3 regions of the Pseudomonas sp. LBUM1666 genome follow, and region 2 is predicted to be linked to each of the others. Evidence: predicted binding sites of a transcription regulator. Region 2 holds the regulator's gene; each other region holds the start of a gene.
The links. The regulator sigma-54, encoded in region 2, starts transcription at its own class of promoters, with help from an activator protein. The targets are predictions, from matches to a motif close to ANTGGCATNNANNTTGCTNT.
Positions count from the first base shown of each region.

Region 1: the regulator sigma-54 is predicted to act here: its motif matches at 2,346-2,365, upstream of ACA056_RS21075 (flagellar basal body rod protein FlgF).
Region 3: the regulator sigma-54 is predicted to act here: its motif matches at 3,468-3,487, upstream of ACA056_RS24545 (pilin).

Region 1 covers NZ_CP166789.1:4,603,575-4,608,787, reverse strand. The annotation lists gene phhA (phenylalanine 4-monooxygenase) at 1-208, opposite strand, end outside; gene ACA056_RS21080 (sigma-54-dependent transcriptional regulator) at 489-2,054, shown strand; gene ACA056_RS21075 (flagellar basal body rod protein FlgF) at 2,420-3,160, shown strand; gene flgG (flagellar basal-body rod protein FlgG) at 3,206-3,991, shown strand; gene flgH (flagellar basal body L-ring protein FlgH) at 4,044-4,739, shown strand; gene ACA056_RS21060 (flagellar basal body P-ring protein FlgI) at 4,767-5,213, shown strand, end outside.
Region 2 covers NZ_CP166789.1:927,537-932,749, forward strand. The annotation lists gene rapZ (RNase adapter RapZ) at 1-605, opposite strand, end outside; gene ptsN (PTS IIA-like nitrogen regulatory protein PtsN) at 608-1,072, opposite strand; gene hpf (ribosome hibernation-promoting factor, HPF/YfiA family) at 1,085-1,393, opposite strand; gene ACA056_RS04065 (RNA polymerase factor sigma-54) at 1,468-2,961, opposite strand; gene lptB (LPS export ABC transporter ATP-binding protein) at 3,146-3,871, opposite strand; gene lptA (lipopolysaccharide transport periplasmic protein LptA) at 3,871-4,419, opposite strand; gene lptC (LPS export ABC transporter periplasmic protein LptC) at 4,406-4,978, opposite strand; gene ACA056_RS04085 (KdsC family phosphatase) at 4,986-5,213, opposite strand, start outside.
Region 3 covers NZ_CP166789.1:5,326,701-5,331,913, forward strand. The annotation lists gene ACA056_RS24530 (DUF748 domain-containing protein) at 1-1,741, shown strand, start outside; gene ACA056_RS24535 (DUF2845 domain-containing protein) at 1,741-2,037, shown strand; gene ACA056_RS24540 (BON domain-containing protein) at 2,335-2,694, opposite strand; gene ACA056_RS24545 (pilin) at 3,005-3,421, opposite strand; gene pilB (type IV-A pilus assembly ATPase PilB) at 3,647-5,213, shown strand, end outside.

The DNA.
Region 1 (5,213 bases), 2.6 Mb from region 2:
GGACCTTGTTGATCTCACCGAGTTGCGGAATGCGGTCGTGGGGCAGACCGAGTTTTTCGATACCGTCCAGGTATTCCTGGCACGCACGACCCTCGATCACTTTCAGTTGGCGAGTAATCAGCGTGTTCCACACCGCGTGTTCTTCGGCGGGGTAGTCGATAAAACCTTGCGCATCGGGCTCGCGGGCCACGTATTGCGTCTGCTTCATGCTGCTCTCCTGCTAGGGGATTTCGTTCTTGTTATGTCCTGCTATGGACCTAGAAATACCTCAAGAAATGCGGCGTTGCAGCACGTGAGTCGCGCTATGCGTAGGAAAAATCGTCGATTTTTGTAAAGTATTCGTTACGGATCGGCCGCTATGGCGTAGGGATTGAGATTTGCGGGTTTGAAATGGCGTGCAGGTGTCACATAATCTTGACGACTAAGTTGGTGCCTGTGCAGAAAAATCCTTGCTCAGGCCCTCGATCTCTCCTGTTTCGGGCCTTTATATGCGTATCAAAGTCCACTGCCAGAACCGCATCGGTATCCTGCGCGACATTCTCAACCTGCTGGTGGAGTACGGGATCAACGTCGCTCGCGGCGAGGTCGGCGGTGAGCATGGCAATGCGATCTACCTGCATTGCCCGAACCTGATCAACATTCAGTTCCAGGCGTTGCGGCCGAAATTCGAATCGATTGCCGGGGTTTTTGGCGTCAAGCGTGTAGGTCTGATGCCCAGCGAGCGTCGGCACATGGAGCTCAATGCGTTGCTCGGTGCCTTGGAGTTTCCGGTGCTGTCGATCGACATGGGCGGCTCGATCGTCGCGGCCAACCGCGCGGCGGCGCAGTTGCTCGGCGTGCGGGTAGATGAGGTGCCGGGGATTCCGCTGTCGCGATACGCCGAGGATTTCGACTTGCCGGAACTGGTGCGCGCCAACAAGTCGCGGATCAACGGCCTGCGGGTGAAGGTAAAAGGTGATGTGTTTCTCGCCGACATCGCGCCACTGCAATCGGAGCATGACGACAGCGAAGCCATGGCTGGCGCAGTACTCACGCTGCACCGCGCCGACCGGGTCGGTGAACGCATCTATAACGTGCGCAAGCAGGAGCTGCGAGGTTTCGACAGCATTTTCCAAAGCTCGAAGGTGATGGCCGCGGTGGTGCGCGAAGCCCGACGCATGGCGCCGCTGGATGCGCCGCTATTAATAGAAGGCGAAACCGGTACCGGTAAAGAGTTGTTGGCGCGCGCCTGCCATCTGGCGAGTCCGCGGGGGCAGTCACCTTTAATGGCGCTCAATTGCGCCGGCCTGCCGGAATCCATGGCCGAGACGGAGCTGTTCGGCTACGGCCCCGGCGCTTTCGAAGGGGCGCGGGCCGAAGGCAAGCTCGGGCTGCTGGAGCTGACGGCGGGCGGTACGCTGTTTCTCGATGGCGTCGGGGAAATGAGCCCGCGTTTGCAGGTGAAATTGCTGCGTTTCCTGCAGGACGGTTGCTTCCGTCGTGTGGGCAGCGATGAAGAGGTTTATCTGGATGTGCGGGTGATCTGCGCGACGCAGGTCGACCTGTCCGAGTTGTGCGCGCGCGGTGAGTTTCGCCAGGATTTGTATCACCGCTTGAACGTGCTTTCACTGCACATCCCGCCACTGCGCGAATGCCTCGATGGTTTGACGCCGCTGGTGGAACACTTCCTCGATCAGGCCAGTCGGCAGATCGGTTGCCCGCTGCCGAAACTGGCGCCGGCGGCGATGGAACGGCTCAGTCATTACCACTGGCCGGGCAATGTCCGGCAATTGGAGAACGTGTTGTTCCAGGCGGTTTCCTTGTGCGAGGGCGGGACCGTCAAGGCCGAACATATTCGCCTGCCGGACTACGGCGTGCGCCAGCCACTTGGCGATTTCTCGCTCGAGGGCGGGCTGGACGAGATTGTCGGGCGTTTCGAGAAGGCGGTGCTGGAGCGTTTGTACTCCGAGCATCCGAGCAGTCGCCAACTGGGCAAGCGGTTGGGGGTTTCGCATACGACCATTGCCAACAAGTTGCGTGAGTACGAGGTCGGCAAAGAACCCGGCAGCGCATAGTCGTTGTAGCAGCTGCCGAGCCTGCGAGGCTGCGTTCGGCTGCGCAGCAGTCGTAAACCCTATGTATGCGGTTTACCTAAACGATCGCGGCGTCTGAATTCACGACTGCTGCGCAGCCGAACGCAGCCTCGCAGGCTCGACAGCTGCTACAGGACGGTGTTGAGCCGGAGAGGTCGGCTCTTGCCACTTACCGGCATAACACCGCCGGTTTTTCGTCTTCGACACAATCCTCTAATCCCTCCTGAACCCCTCAAGTCCTTTGTTTGCCGGGCCCTGCGCCGCCAGAAAAAAGTTGGTCTGCAAATTGCTTATCGCTCAGCAGTACAGCAGTGGGCGGCAAACGTCCGGCATGCAGAGGAAAGAGTGTGGACAAGTACCTTTATGTGGCAATGACCGGCGCCAGCCAGAATGCACTGGCGCAGAAGGCTCATGCGAACAACCTGGCGAACATCTCCACCAACGGCTTCCAGAAAGACCTGGAACAGGCGCGTTCAATGCCGGTGTTCGGTGACAGCTTTCCGGCGCGTGCGTTTGCCCTGTCCGAACGTCCGGCCACCGATTTTTCCCCTGGCGCATTGGTGGAAACCGGTCGCGACCTCGATGTCGCGGTGCAAGGCAATGGCTGGATCGCCGTGCAGAACCCTGACGGCGGCGAAAGCTACGTGCGCACCGGCAGCCTGAACGTCGACGCCCTGGGCGTGCTGCGGGCCGGCAACGGTATGCCGGTGATGGGCAATGGCGGGCCGATTGCCGTGCCGCCCGAGCAGCAAATCGAAGTGGGCGAAGACGGCACCATCAGCATTCGTGCGATGGGCGAAGGTCCGCGCGTGATGGCGGAAGTCGACCGCATCAAACTGGTTAATCCTGACTTCAAGAACATGACCAAAGGCCTGGACGGTTCGATCCACACCAAGGACGGCAAGCCGGCGCAAGCCGATGCCGACGTCAAACTGGTGTCCGGTTTCCTTGAGTCGAGCAACGTCAACGCCGTGGAAGAGATGACCTCGGTGCTGGCCCTGGCCAAGCAGTTCGAGCTGCACATCAAGATGATGAACACCGCCAAAGACGATGACCAGGCCATGGCTCGGGTCTTGCAGATCAGCTAATTATCAGAACGTCGCGCCGTAAAACAGGCGCACGAGGAGAATCGAATGCTTCCGGCTCTATGGGTTGCCAAAACAGGTCTGTCCGCCCAGGACACCAACCTGACGACCATTTCCAACAACCTGGCCAACGTGTCGACCACGGGTTTCAAACGTGACCGCGCCGAGTTCCAGGACTTGCTCTATCAGATCAAACGCCAGCCAGGCGCCCAGTCGACCCAGGACAGCGAACTGCCGTCGGGTCTGCAGGTGGGTACCGGTGTGCGCATCGTCGGTACCCAGAAAAACTTCACCGCCGGCAGCCTGCAAACCACCGAGCAGCCGTTGGACATGGCCATCGACGGTCGCGGTTTCTTCCAGATTCTGCAGCCGGACGGCACGACTTCCTACACCCGTGACGGTACGTTCCACCTTGACTCCAACGGTCAGATCGTGAACTCCAGCGGCTTCGCTCTGGAACCGGCCATTGTCATCCCGAACGATGCCCAGACCTTCACGGTCGGTCGCGACGGCACCGTGTCCGTCACCGTTGCCGGCAACCCGGCATCCCAGGTGATCGGCAACCTGCAAACCGCCGACTTCATCAACCCGGCCGGCCTGCAGGCTGTGGGCAACAACCTGTTCCTGGAAACCGCAGCCAGCGGCGCGCCGCAAGTCGGTACCCCGGGCCTGGCCGGTTTCGGCACCACGCTGCAGAACACCCTGGAAACCTCGAACGTCAGCACCGTTGAAGAGATGGTCAACATGATCACCACTCAGCGCGCCTACGAGATGAACTCCAAGGTGATCTCCACCGCCGACCAGATGCTCTCGTTCGTAACGCAGAATCTGTAATCAAGTCTATGAGGCGGCCATCAGGTCGCCTGCAACACCGTGAGGTAGGGTCATGAATCGCTTCGTATCTGTTCTGGCACTGAGTGGGGCCGTTGTGCTCGCGGGCTGCGTTGCCCCGCCGCCCAAGCCCAATGACCCTTACTACGCCCCGGTGTTGCCGCGCACGCCATTGCCGGCTGCCGCCAATAATGGCTCGATCTACCAGGCTGGCTTCGAACAGAACCTGTACAGCGACCGCAAGGCGTTCCGGGTCGGTGACATCATTACCATCACCCTGAACGAACGCACCCAGGCCAGCAAGAACGCCAATTCGCAAATGGCCAAGAACAGCAAGACCGACATCGGCCTGAGCTCGTTTTTCGGGGGCGGCCTGAGCACCAGCGATCCAGTGGGCAGCGGTAGCCTGAGTCTGGACGTCGGTTACGAAGGTGACCGCGCAACCAAGGGCGACAGCAAGTCCGGCCAGAGCAACAGCCTGACCGGTTCGATCACCGTGACCGTCGCTGATGTGTTGCCCAACGGCATCATCGCCGTGCGTGGCGAGAAGTGGCTGACCCTCAACACCGGTGATGAGCTGGTGCGGATTGCCGGGCTCGTTCGCGCCGATGACATCGCCACCGACAACACCGTTTCGTCGACCCGTGTCGCCGATGCGCGCATCACCTATTCGGGCACCGGTGCATTTGCCGATGCGAGTCAGCCAGGCTGGTTCGACCGTTTCTTCCTCAGCCCGCTGTTCCCTTTCTAGGTGGCTACGTTGAATCTTAAACACCTGATGGTGGCCGCCCTGATGCTGTCCGCAGCGTTCAATGCGCAAGCCGAGCGGCTGAAGGATATCGCCAGTATTTCCGGCGTGCGTTCCAACCAATTGATCGGCTACGGCCTGGTGGTCGGGCTTAACGGCACCGGTGACCAGACGACGCAAACGCCGTTCACCCTGCAGACCTTCAACAACATGCTCTCGCAGTTCGGTATCAAGGTGCCGCCGGGTTCGGGCAACGTGCAATTGAAGAACGTCGCGGCGGTGTCGATCAGTGCTGATTTGCCGGCGTTCGCCAAGCCGGGTCAGCAGGTGGATATCACCGTGGCGTCCATCGGTAACTCCAAGAGCCTGCGTGGCGGCACCTTGTTGCTGACGCCGCTCAAGGGTATCGACGGCAACGTTTACGCGATCGCCCAGGGCAATCTGGTGGTCGGCGGTTTTGATGCCGAAGGTCGTGAC
Region 2 (5,213 bases):
TCGCGCAACTCTGGCTTCCAGTAAGGGTTCGGCAGGCAGCGCACGTCGAACACCAGATCAGCGTCCACCGGCATGCCACGCTTGAAGCCGAAAGACTCCACCAGGAACGCCGTACCGGGTTCCGGCTGGTTCAGCAGGCGCAGCTTGATGGTATCTCGCAGCTGATACAGGTTCAGGTTGGTGGTGTTTACTTTGAGATCGGCGAGGTCGGCAATCGGCCCGAGCAGGGCGGTTTCATCGTTGATGGCCTCGGCCAGCGAGCGATTGGCATTGCTCAGCGGGTGACGACGGCGGGTTTCCGAGAAACGTTTGAGCAAGGTTTCTTCGTCGGCGTCCAGATAAAGCACATCACACTTGATATGCCGGCTGCGCACTTCTTCCAGCAATTCGGGAAACCGCGACAAGTGACTCGGCAAGTTGCGCGCATCGATGGATACGGCAACCAGCGGTTGTGCCAGCTCGGTGTGAATCAACGCGCGTTCGGCCAGTTCCGGCAGCAGACCGGCGGGCAGGTTGTCGATGCAGTAGTAGCCGTTGTCCTCGAGAACATCGAGTGCGGTACTTTTACCTGAGCCGGAGCGGCCACTGACGATGATCAAGCGCATGATTAATGACCGTTTTGCTCGTCCAGGACAACCTGATACAAGGCTTCATTGCTCGGGGCGCTGCGCAGTTTTTCGCGCACTTCCTTGCGGTCGAGCATGCTGGCGATCTGGCGCAGTAACTCCAGGTGCGCATCGGTAGCGGCTTCCGGGACCAGCAGAACGAACAACAGGTCAACCGGGGCACCGTCGATGGCGTCGAAATCAATGGGTGCGTCAAGGTGCATCAGGGCGCTGATGGGCGAGGAGCAGCCCTTCAGGCGGCAGTGGGGAATGGCGATGCCGTTGCCAAAACCGGTTGAGCCGAGTTTTTCACGGGCAATCAGAGCCTCGAAGACATCTTGCATCTCCAGATCCGGCACTTCTTTGTGGATAAGGTTGGCAATTTGCTCGAGGGCTTTCTTTTTACTGCCGCCCGGCACGTTCACGAGGGAACGGCCGGGGGTCAGGATGCTTTCAAGTCGGATCATGGGTTGGGAGTGTTAACGACCGGTCGCGCCCTGGAGGAGGCTTTGGGTCTTTTCCTTATGCTTTTTGAGTTGTTTATCCAGCTTGTCGGTCAGTGCGTCGATCGCCGCGTACATATCGGTATGCTCCGCGTTTGCGACCACTTCATTGCCGGGAATATGCAGCGTGGCTTCGATTTTCTGCTTGAGCTTTTCGACCGTCATCGTGACTTGCACGTTGGTGATCTTGTCGAAATGCCTCTCTAATCGTTCGAGTTTTTCGCCGATGTAGGTGCGAAGAGGTTCGGTCACTTCCAGTTGGTGTCCACTGATGTTGACTTGCATACAGCTTCTCCTTCGTTGCCAGTGCATAAAGCGGCAGGCAGAAATGCCTGCCACTGGAACGCTGTGGCGTGGCTCTACATCAACCGCTTGCGTTCGCTCGAAGGCGCGATCCCTAAGGATTCGCGGTACTTGGCGACGGTGCGGCGAGCCACCTGAATGCCTTGTGCCTCCAGTAAACCAGCGATCTTGCTGTCACTCAACGGCTTTTTCTGATTTTCCGCGGCAACCAGTTTTTTGATGATCGCGCGGATCGCCGTGGACGAGCATTCACCGCCCTCGGAGGTGCTGACGTGGCTGGAGAAAAAGTATTTCAGTTCATATATGCCCCGTGGGGTATGCATGAATTTCTGCGTGGTCACCCGTGAAATCGTCGACTCGTGCATGCCCACCGCTTCAGCGATGTCATGCAGGACCAGCGGTTTCATGGCTTCGTCGCCGTATTCAAGAAAACCGCGCTGATGCTCGACGATCTGAGTGGCTACTTTCATCAGGGTTTCGTTGCGGCTTTGCAGGCTCTTGATGAACCAGCGGGCTTCTTGCAACTGATTGCGCATGAAGGTGTTGTCGGCGCTGGTGTCGGCGCGGCGCACGAAACCGGCGTATTGAGCGTTGACCCGCAGTCGTGGCACGGATTCCTGGTTCAGCTCCACCAGCCAGCGCTCGTTGTCCTTGCGTACGATCACGTCGGGAACGACGTATTCGGCTTCGCTGGACTCGATTTGCGAGCCTGGGCGCGGGTTGAGGCTCTGCACCAGTTCAATCACTTGGCGCAGTTCGTCTTCCTTGAGCTTCATCCGACGCATCAGCTGGCTGTAATCGCGGCTGCCGAGCAGGTCGATGTAATCGGTGACCAGGCGTTTGGCCTCGACCAGCCAAGGCGTCTTGGCGGGCAACTGACGCAATTGCAGCAGCAGGCATTCGCCCAGGTTGCGGGCGCCGATGCCTGCGGGTTCGAATTGCTGGATGCGGTGCAGGACGGCTTCGATTTCGTCCAGTTCGATGTCCAGCTCCGGGTCGAAGGCTTCGAGAATCTCCTCGAGGGTTTCGTCCAGGTAGCCCTGATTGTTGATGCAGTCGATCAGGGTCACGGCGATCAGGCGATCGGTGTCGGACATCGGGGCCAGGTTCAGTTGCCACAGCAGGTGGCTTTGCAGGCTTTCGCCGGCCGATGTCCGGGTGGTGAAGTCCCACTCGTCGTCATCGTTGCTCGGCAGGCTGCTGGCGCTGGTCTGGTAGACGTCTTCCCACGCGGTATCGACGGGCAGTTCGTTGGGGATGCGCTCGTTCCAGTCGCCTTCCTCGAGGTTATCAACCGTCGGGGCGGTTTCCTGGTAGGAGGGTTCCTGAATGTCAGCGTTGGGTTGCTGTTCGGCTTTGTCGGCCAAGGGGTCGGCGTTATCGAAGTCGTCGCCTTCTTCCTGGCGTTCGAGCATCGGATTGGACTCCAGGGCCTCCTGGATTTCCTGTTGCAGGTCCAGGGTCGACAATTGGAGCAGGCGGATGGCCTGTTGCAGCTGCGGTGTCATCGTCAGCTGCTGGCCCATTCTCAAGACTAGCGATGGTTTCATGGCAGGGGCTTAACACCTTATTCGCCGGCGCACATGCGCCATCCACTACAGGGCGCCGGAGCGCCAAACATAAGCAAATTATATGCCCGAAACTGCAGCGTTTGCCTAGAGCGCTGTAACAATAAAAAAATGTTGATTTTTTATCGAGACAAGCGCCCGAGCAACCAGCCAGACACCTCAGTGCTTACAGGCGGAACTCATGGCCCAGATACACTTCCTTGACCAGGTCGTTGGCCAGGATGGTGGCAGAGTCACCTTCGGCGATCAGCTGGCCATCGTTGACGATGTAGGCGGTTTCGCAGATATCCAGGGTTTCACGGACGTTGTGGTCAGTGATCAGCACGCCAATGCCCTTGGCCTTGAGGTGATAGATGATCTGCTTGATGTCGCCCACCGAAATCGGGTCCACGCCGGCGAAAGGTTCGTCGAGCAGGATGAATTTCGGGTTGGTGGCCAGTGCCCGGGCGATTTCCACGCGGCGGCGTTCACCACCGGACAGGCTCATGCCGAGATTGTCGCGGATGTGGCTGATGTGGAATTCCTGCAGCAGGCTTTCCAGCTCTTTGCGACGACCGGCCTTGTCGAGTTCCTTGCGGGTCTCGAGGATCGCCATGATGTTGTCGGCTACCGAGAGTTTGCGGAAGATCGATGCCTCTTGCGGAAGATAGCCGATGCCGGCCTTCGCACGACCGTGCATAGGCTGGTGGCTGACATCCAGGTCGTCAATCAGTACGCGGCCCTGATCGGCCTGTACCAGGCCGACAATCATGTAAAAGCAGGTGGTCTTGCCGGCGCCGTTAGGACCCAGCAGGCCGACGATCTGACCGCTGTCGATCGACAGGCTGACGTCGCGCACGACCTGGCGGCTCTTGTAGCTCTTGGCCAGATGCTGAGCTTTCAGAGTTGCCATTACTGGGCCTTTTTCTCGTCGGTTTTCGGCTTGGGCTGGATCACCATGTCGATGCGCGGACGCGACTCGGTGACCTTGTTGCCCGTGGCGCGACCGGCGCTCGCCAGTTTTTTCACCGTGTCGTAGACGATTTTCTCGCCTTGGGTGACGTTGTTGTCCTTGTCGATGACTTTGGCACGATCGATCAATACAACGCGGTTTTGCGAGGCGTGGTACTGGATGGTCACTCCGTAGCCCTGAACCGGCTTGGTGTCGCCAGCCGTCTGCATCTGCTCGAAGTAGGCCAGATTGCCCACCGAAGTCACCACGTCGATGTCGCCGGCCGGGGTGCGGGTGATGGTTACAGTATTGCCTTTAACAATCATCGAGCCCTGGGTAATGATCACGTCACCTTTATAGGTGGCAATACCATTCTTGTCGTCCAGTTGGGCATCGTCGGCCTGGATGCGGATAGGCTGCTCTTGATCGTTCGGCAGAGCCCAGGCGCTCACGCTTCCCAGTGCTGCGCTCAGACCGAGCAAAATAGGGAGGGTTTTAACGAGCCTCATACTGTCCTCTTACGTTCGATAGCAGGTGTATCCTGCTTTCTTTCAAATACGCTTTCATTCCCTTGCCAGTCGACACACCACCAGCGCCGTCGATTCTAACGGGTTGCTCGGTCTGCGCATATTGCTGCTGCGGGAACACTGTCATGCGGGTGGTGGTAATCAGGGTCTTGCGGTTTTTCTCGTCGAAGCGCGTGATGCGCACCGAGTCAATCAGTTCGACCTGAGTGCCGTCGGGATTCACTTCGCCGTGCTCGCTCTGGACATGCCACGGAAACTCGGTGCCGCGGAACATGTTCAGGTCGGGATTGGTCAACAGCGTCACTTCGGTGGCTTTCAGGTGTTCAACCTTGTCGGACGTCATTTCGTATTGCAGTTTGCCGTCCGGCAGGTATTGCACGCTGTGGGCGTTGATCGCGTAATAGTCGATCGCAGTTTCATCGATCTTTGCCACCGGCTGGTCGAGGAAGCGTTCCGGGCTGATGTTCCAGTAGCCGACCGCGGCGAATATCGCTGCGATGCAGCCGAACACCAGGAATTTGCGAATCTTTTTGCTCAGCATAGTTGGCTCACAGGTACGCGGCGTTTGCCGCATCAAGGCGGCCCTGCGCGCGCAGGATCAATTCGCAGAATTCGCGAGCGGCACCCTCGCCACCGCGGGCGTGGGTGATGCCGTGGGCGTGTTCACGGACGAAACTGGCAGCGTTTGCCACCGCCATGCCCAGGCCGACGCGGCGAATCACTGGCAGGTCCGGCAGGTCGTCGCCGAGATAGGCGACTTGTTCATAGCTTAGGTT
Region 3 (5,213 bases), 1.9 Mb from region 2:
CCTGGACCTGCAGAATTTCGACAGCCTCAATGGCTCGCCTTTTAACCTCAAGCTCGATACGGGCGTGGGCAAGCAAGGCAAGATCACGGCAGACGGTGTCGTCAATCTCGCCCCGGTCAGCGCCAAGTTAAAAGTACAGACCAAGGACATCGACCTGCGTGTTGCCCAGTCCTACATCAACCCGTTCATTCGCCTGGAACTGCGCAGCGGCATGCTCGGCAGCGATCTGGCGGTCGATCTGAAAAGCACCGAGCCGCTGGCGTTCAACGTCACAGGCAAAGCTCAAGTCGATCAACTGCATACCCTCGACACCCTCAAAACCCGCGACTTCCTCAAGTGGCAGCAGTTGGTGCTCGAAGGCCTGAACTATCAGCACGGCGACAGCCTGTCGATCGACAAGGTCAACCTGTTTCAGCCTTATGCGCGCTTCATGATCAACGATGACCGCACCACCAACATCGACGACCTGCTGATTCCACAACCGCCCGACTCAGGCGCCAAAACGGCTGCAGCCAAACCTGCCAGCAAGGAAAAACCGCTGGGCATCCACATTGGCGGCATTGCCATCAATGACGGCTCGGCCAACTTCGCCGACTTCAGCCTGACCCCAAATTTCGCCACGGCCGTTCAACAGCTCAATGGGCAAATTGGCACCATCGACAGCCGTCAGGCGAAACCGGCCAGCGTCGATATCAAAGGCAAAGTCGACCGCTATGCACCGGTCACCATCAAGGGCTCGGTCAACCCGTTCGACCCGATGGCCAGCCTCGACATCGCCACCAGTTTCAAACGTGTTGAACTGACCACGCTCACACCCTACTCCGGCAAGTTCGCCGGTTACCGCATCCGCAAGGGCCGGCTCAATCTCGACCTGCATTACCTGATCACCAAGGGCCAGCTCAAGGCCGAAAACAAAGTGGTGGTCGAGCAGCTGCAACTGGGTGAGAAAGTCGACAGCCCGGACGCCGTGAGCCTGCCGCTGAAACTGGCCATTGCGCTGCTCAAGGACGTCGACGGCAAAATTTCCATTGAACTGCCGGTGACCGGCGACCTGAACAATCCGCAGTTCAGCATCATGCCGATTGTCTGGCAGACCCTGCGCAACCTGATCGTGAAGGCCGCCGCCGCGCCGTTCAAAATGATTGGCGGGCTGGTCAGTGGCGGTGGTTCGGAAGATTTGGGCACTGTGTCGTTTGCGCCGGGTTCAAGCGACCTGAGCAAGGAGGCCGAGGGTTCGTTGGTCAAACTGTCCCAGGCCCTCAAGGAACGTCCGGCCCTGCGCCTGGAAATCGAAGGCACGGCGGCCGCCAGCAGCGATGGCCCGCTGATCGCCGAGCAACGTCTGGAGCGGGAATACCAGTACAACTACTACAAAATGCTCCAGCGTCGCGGGGACAAGGTGCCGGCCAAGGCTTCATTGCTGGAAGTACCGGATAACGAGAAAGGTCCGCTGCTGGAAGGGATCTACCGCACGCGCCTGAAAACGCAGCCGCCCGCCGAATGGAAGGATCTGGGCAAGGAAGAACGCACGGTAAAAATGCGCGAAGGCGTGATCAAGTTCTGGAGTTCCAGCGACGTGCTGTTGCGTGAGTTGGGTCAGGAACGTGCCAGCAGCATCAAGGACTATCTGGTCGACAAGGGTCAGTTGGCCGATGACCGCGTGTACTTCATCGACGCTAGCCTCGGTGAAGCGGAAAGTGACGGTCGAGTGGTTACGCCGCTGCATCTGGACGCCGAGTGATGGGCGCGAAATGGCTGATGAGCCTGGCTCTGGCGGTGGCCGCCAGTCAGGCCTCGGCAGCCGATACCCTGCGCTGCGGCAGTCAATTGGTCAGTGTCGGGGACAGGTCCAGCGAAGTGCTGCAGAAATGTGGTGAACCGGTCAGCCGCGATCTGTTGGGCTACAAGCGCAGCGCCAACCGACGGGAAGAGTTTCAAGTCGAGGAATGGACCTACGGGCCCAACGGCGGGATGTATCAGTACCTGCGTTTTGAAGGTAATCGTTTGAAGCAGATCACCAGCAAGCGCGGCAATTAAGTACACAACAAACCAATGTGGGAGCGAGCTTGCTCCGGGCGGCGTTCCGACGATAGCGGTGTAACAGTCAACTTAGATGTTGAATGTTATGGCCTCATCGTCGGAACGCCGCCCGGAGCAAGCTCGCTCCCACATTTGGTTTTACGTCGCTCACAAATAGAACAGGCCCCGACACGAATGCCGGGGCCTGTAATGGCCACATCCTTATGGCCTTTCGCATGAACTCTCCAGAAGCGGCTGACGTATTGCTCGGCCCGCCCGCCGCGCCTTCTCCCAGTCCAGGCGAGAAGTCTTGCCTTACTCGGCTTTCAGGCCGTCAGCGGAGACCGCCTGGACGCCTTTGATTTTCTTGGCGATCGCCACGGCGGTGGCTTTCTGAGCGTCAGTCACCGCAACGGTGGATGACAGGGACACTACGCCTTTGTTGGTTTCGACTTTGATGTCGGTACCAGGAATGCCTTTTTCAGTCACCAGGTCTGCTTTGACTTTGGTAGTGATCCAGGTATCGGAAGTAGCTTCTTTAGCTTCGGTCACTTCACCCGCGGCCAGAACCATGGGTGCCTGGGTAGCCTGGGTTTGGGCAAATGCAGCGTTGGCCATGGTCAGGGTCAGGGTCAGCGCGGTAGCAGTTGCGGCAGCGATAGCGAACTTCTTCATACGAGTAACTCCTGTTTTTCATAAAGTCTGCTGCGTGTCTTGTCAGCAGGGTTACTGGAGATATTGCGAACGTTGTGCCAAGTTTGAGACAGCCAACAAATACATATAAATCAATAACTTAAAAAAACACCTGATTTTCGGAATCATGCAAAATGCATGACTTCGAAATTATCGACATGCAAGTTGCGGGTTTTACCGCAGGCCTAAGGCCATGAATTGTTGGGATTTTTTCGCTTGCGTGATAACGATCAAATGCAGAACAAAAAATACCCCGCCAAGAGGCGGGGTAAATGATTCAGCAAAAGATCAGTCAGACGCCCGGGCACCCGTTAGGCGAGAACTCTTTCGGCGCGGAGGAGGCGCAAGTCCAGCCCGCCGTCGCGCTGCGGGTCAGCGTGATGGTCTGGTTCAGCACTGGTGCAGGCGCATTGAGCAGCTTGCAAGTAATCGTCCCAGTTCCTTCAGCCACTTTACCCGTTACTGCCAGGGTGCAGTTCTGAGTCGTGGCCACTTTGTCATTGACGTTATCGATGGTGGGATCAGCGGACCCGGCGTTGATCACATCCTCATAGGGAATTTTAAGCGCGGACGCCTCGGCAATACCGGCCGTCACTTTGGCCCGGGCCTGATACTTGGAGTACTGCGGCAACGCAAACGTCGCCAGAATCCCGATGATCGCCACCACGATCAGCAGCTCGATCAGGGTAAAACCTTTTTGAGTATTCATAGACAAGCTCCATGCATGAGTCGAAATCTCATGATCTGAACTAGCCGCAGCACAGCTCATGCCAAGCGCCGCCCCCCCTACTGGCGGGACGCGAGGCGAGTCCAGCGCCCTTTCCCACCCCCAGAATCCGCACTATCTGACACTTTTTGTCACCTGAGTGCCCCTGGTTAGGTTCCTCCGCTTGACTAGGCTATAAGTCATGAACTGTCTGCGTCCGGTATCCCAATGAATGACATCGCCCTTAGCGGTCTGGCCAAGCAATTGGTCCTGGCCGAGCTGCTCACTGACAAAAGCGCGCAACAGGCGTATCAGCAAGCCCAACGCAACAAAATCTCCCTGGTCAGTTATCTGGTGCAGAACAAACTGGTGAAGAGCCGGCAGATCGCCGAGATTGCCTCGGAACATTTCGGCATGACGCTGCTTGATCTCAGTTGCCTGGACAAGGAAACACAACCCAAAGGGCTGGTCAGCGAGAAACTGGTCCGTCAGCACCACGCCCTGCCCCTCTGGCGGCGCGGCAACAAGTTGTTCGTGGGCGTTTCCGATCCGACCAATCATCAAGCCATCAATGACATCCAGTTCAGCACCGGGCTGAATACCGAAGCCATCCTGGTGGAGGAAGACAAGCTCAGCGACGCCATCGAAAAATTCTTCGATACCCAAGGTACCGGCCTGGAAGACATGGCCGACGTTGACCTCGATGGCGTGGACATCGAGTCGATCGATGACAACAAGCAGGACGCCATCGCCGGCCAGGATGTTGATGACGCGCCCGTGGTGCGCTTCGTTCACAAGATGTTGCTGGACGCGATCAAAAGCGGCTCTTCCGACCTGCATTTCGAGCCCTATGAAAAAACCTACCGTGTGCGGATGCGTACCGACGGTATTTTGCGTGAAGTCGCCAAACCACCGATTCAACTGGCCAATCGCATCGCCGCGCGGCTGAAAGTCATGGCCAGCCTCGACATCTCCGAACGGCGCCGGCCCCAGGACGGGCGGATCAAGATGCGCCTGTCCAAGAGCAAATCCATCGACTTTCGGGTCAATACCCTGCCGACCCTATGGGGCGAGAAAGTGGTGATCCGGATCCTCGACCCGTCCAGCGCTCAAATGGGCATCGACGCCCTCGGCTATGAGCCCGACCAGAAAGAACTGTACATGGCCGCCCTCAAGCAGCCACAGGGGATGATTCTGGTGACCGGGCCCACCGGCTCGGGCAAGACTGTGTCGCTCTACACCGGGCTGAACATTCTCAACACCGTGGACATCAACATCTCCACCGCCGAAGACCCGGTGGAGATCAACATGGAAGGCATCAACCAGGTCAACGTCAATCCCAAGCAGGGAATGGACTTCGCCCAAGCGCTGCGCTCGTTTCTGCGTCAGGACCCGGACGTGATCATGGTCGGCGAGATCCGCGACCTCGAAACCGCCGAAATCGCCATTAAAGCCGCCCAGACCGGTCACCTGGTGCTGTCGACCCTGCACACCAACAGCGCCGCCGAAACCCTGACACGCCTGCACAACATGGGCATTCCGGGTTTCAACATTGCCACCTCGATCAGCCTGATCATTGCCCAGCGCCTGGCACGCAAGTTGTGCAGCCATTGCAAGAAACCCATCGAGATTCCCCGGGAGGCGCTGCTCAGGGAAGGCTTCCCCGAGGAACGCATCGGCTCATTCACGATCTATGAACCGGTCGGTTGCGATCAGTGCAACGGCGGTTACAAAGGCCGAGTCGGGATTTATGAAGTGGTGAAGAACACACAGGACCTGCAACGGCTGATCATGG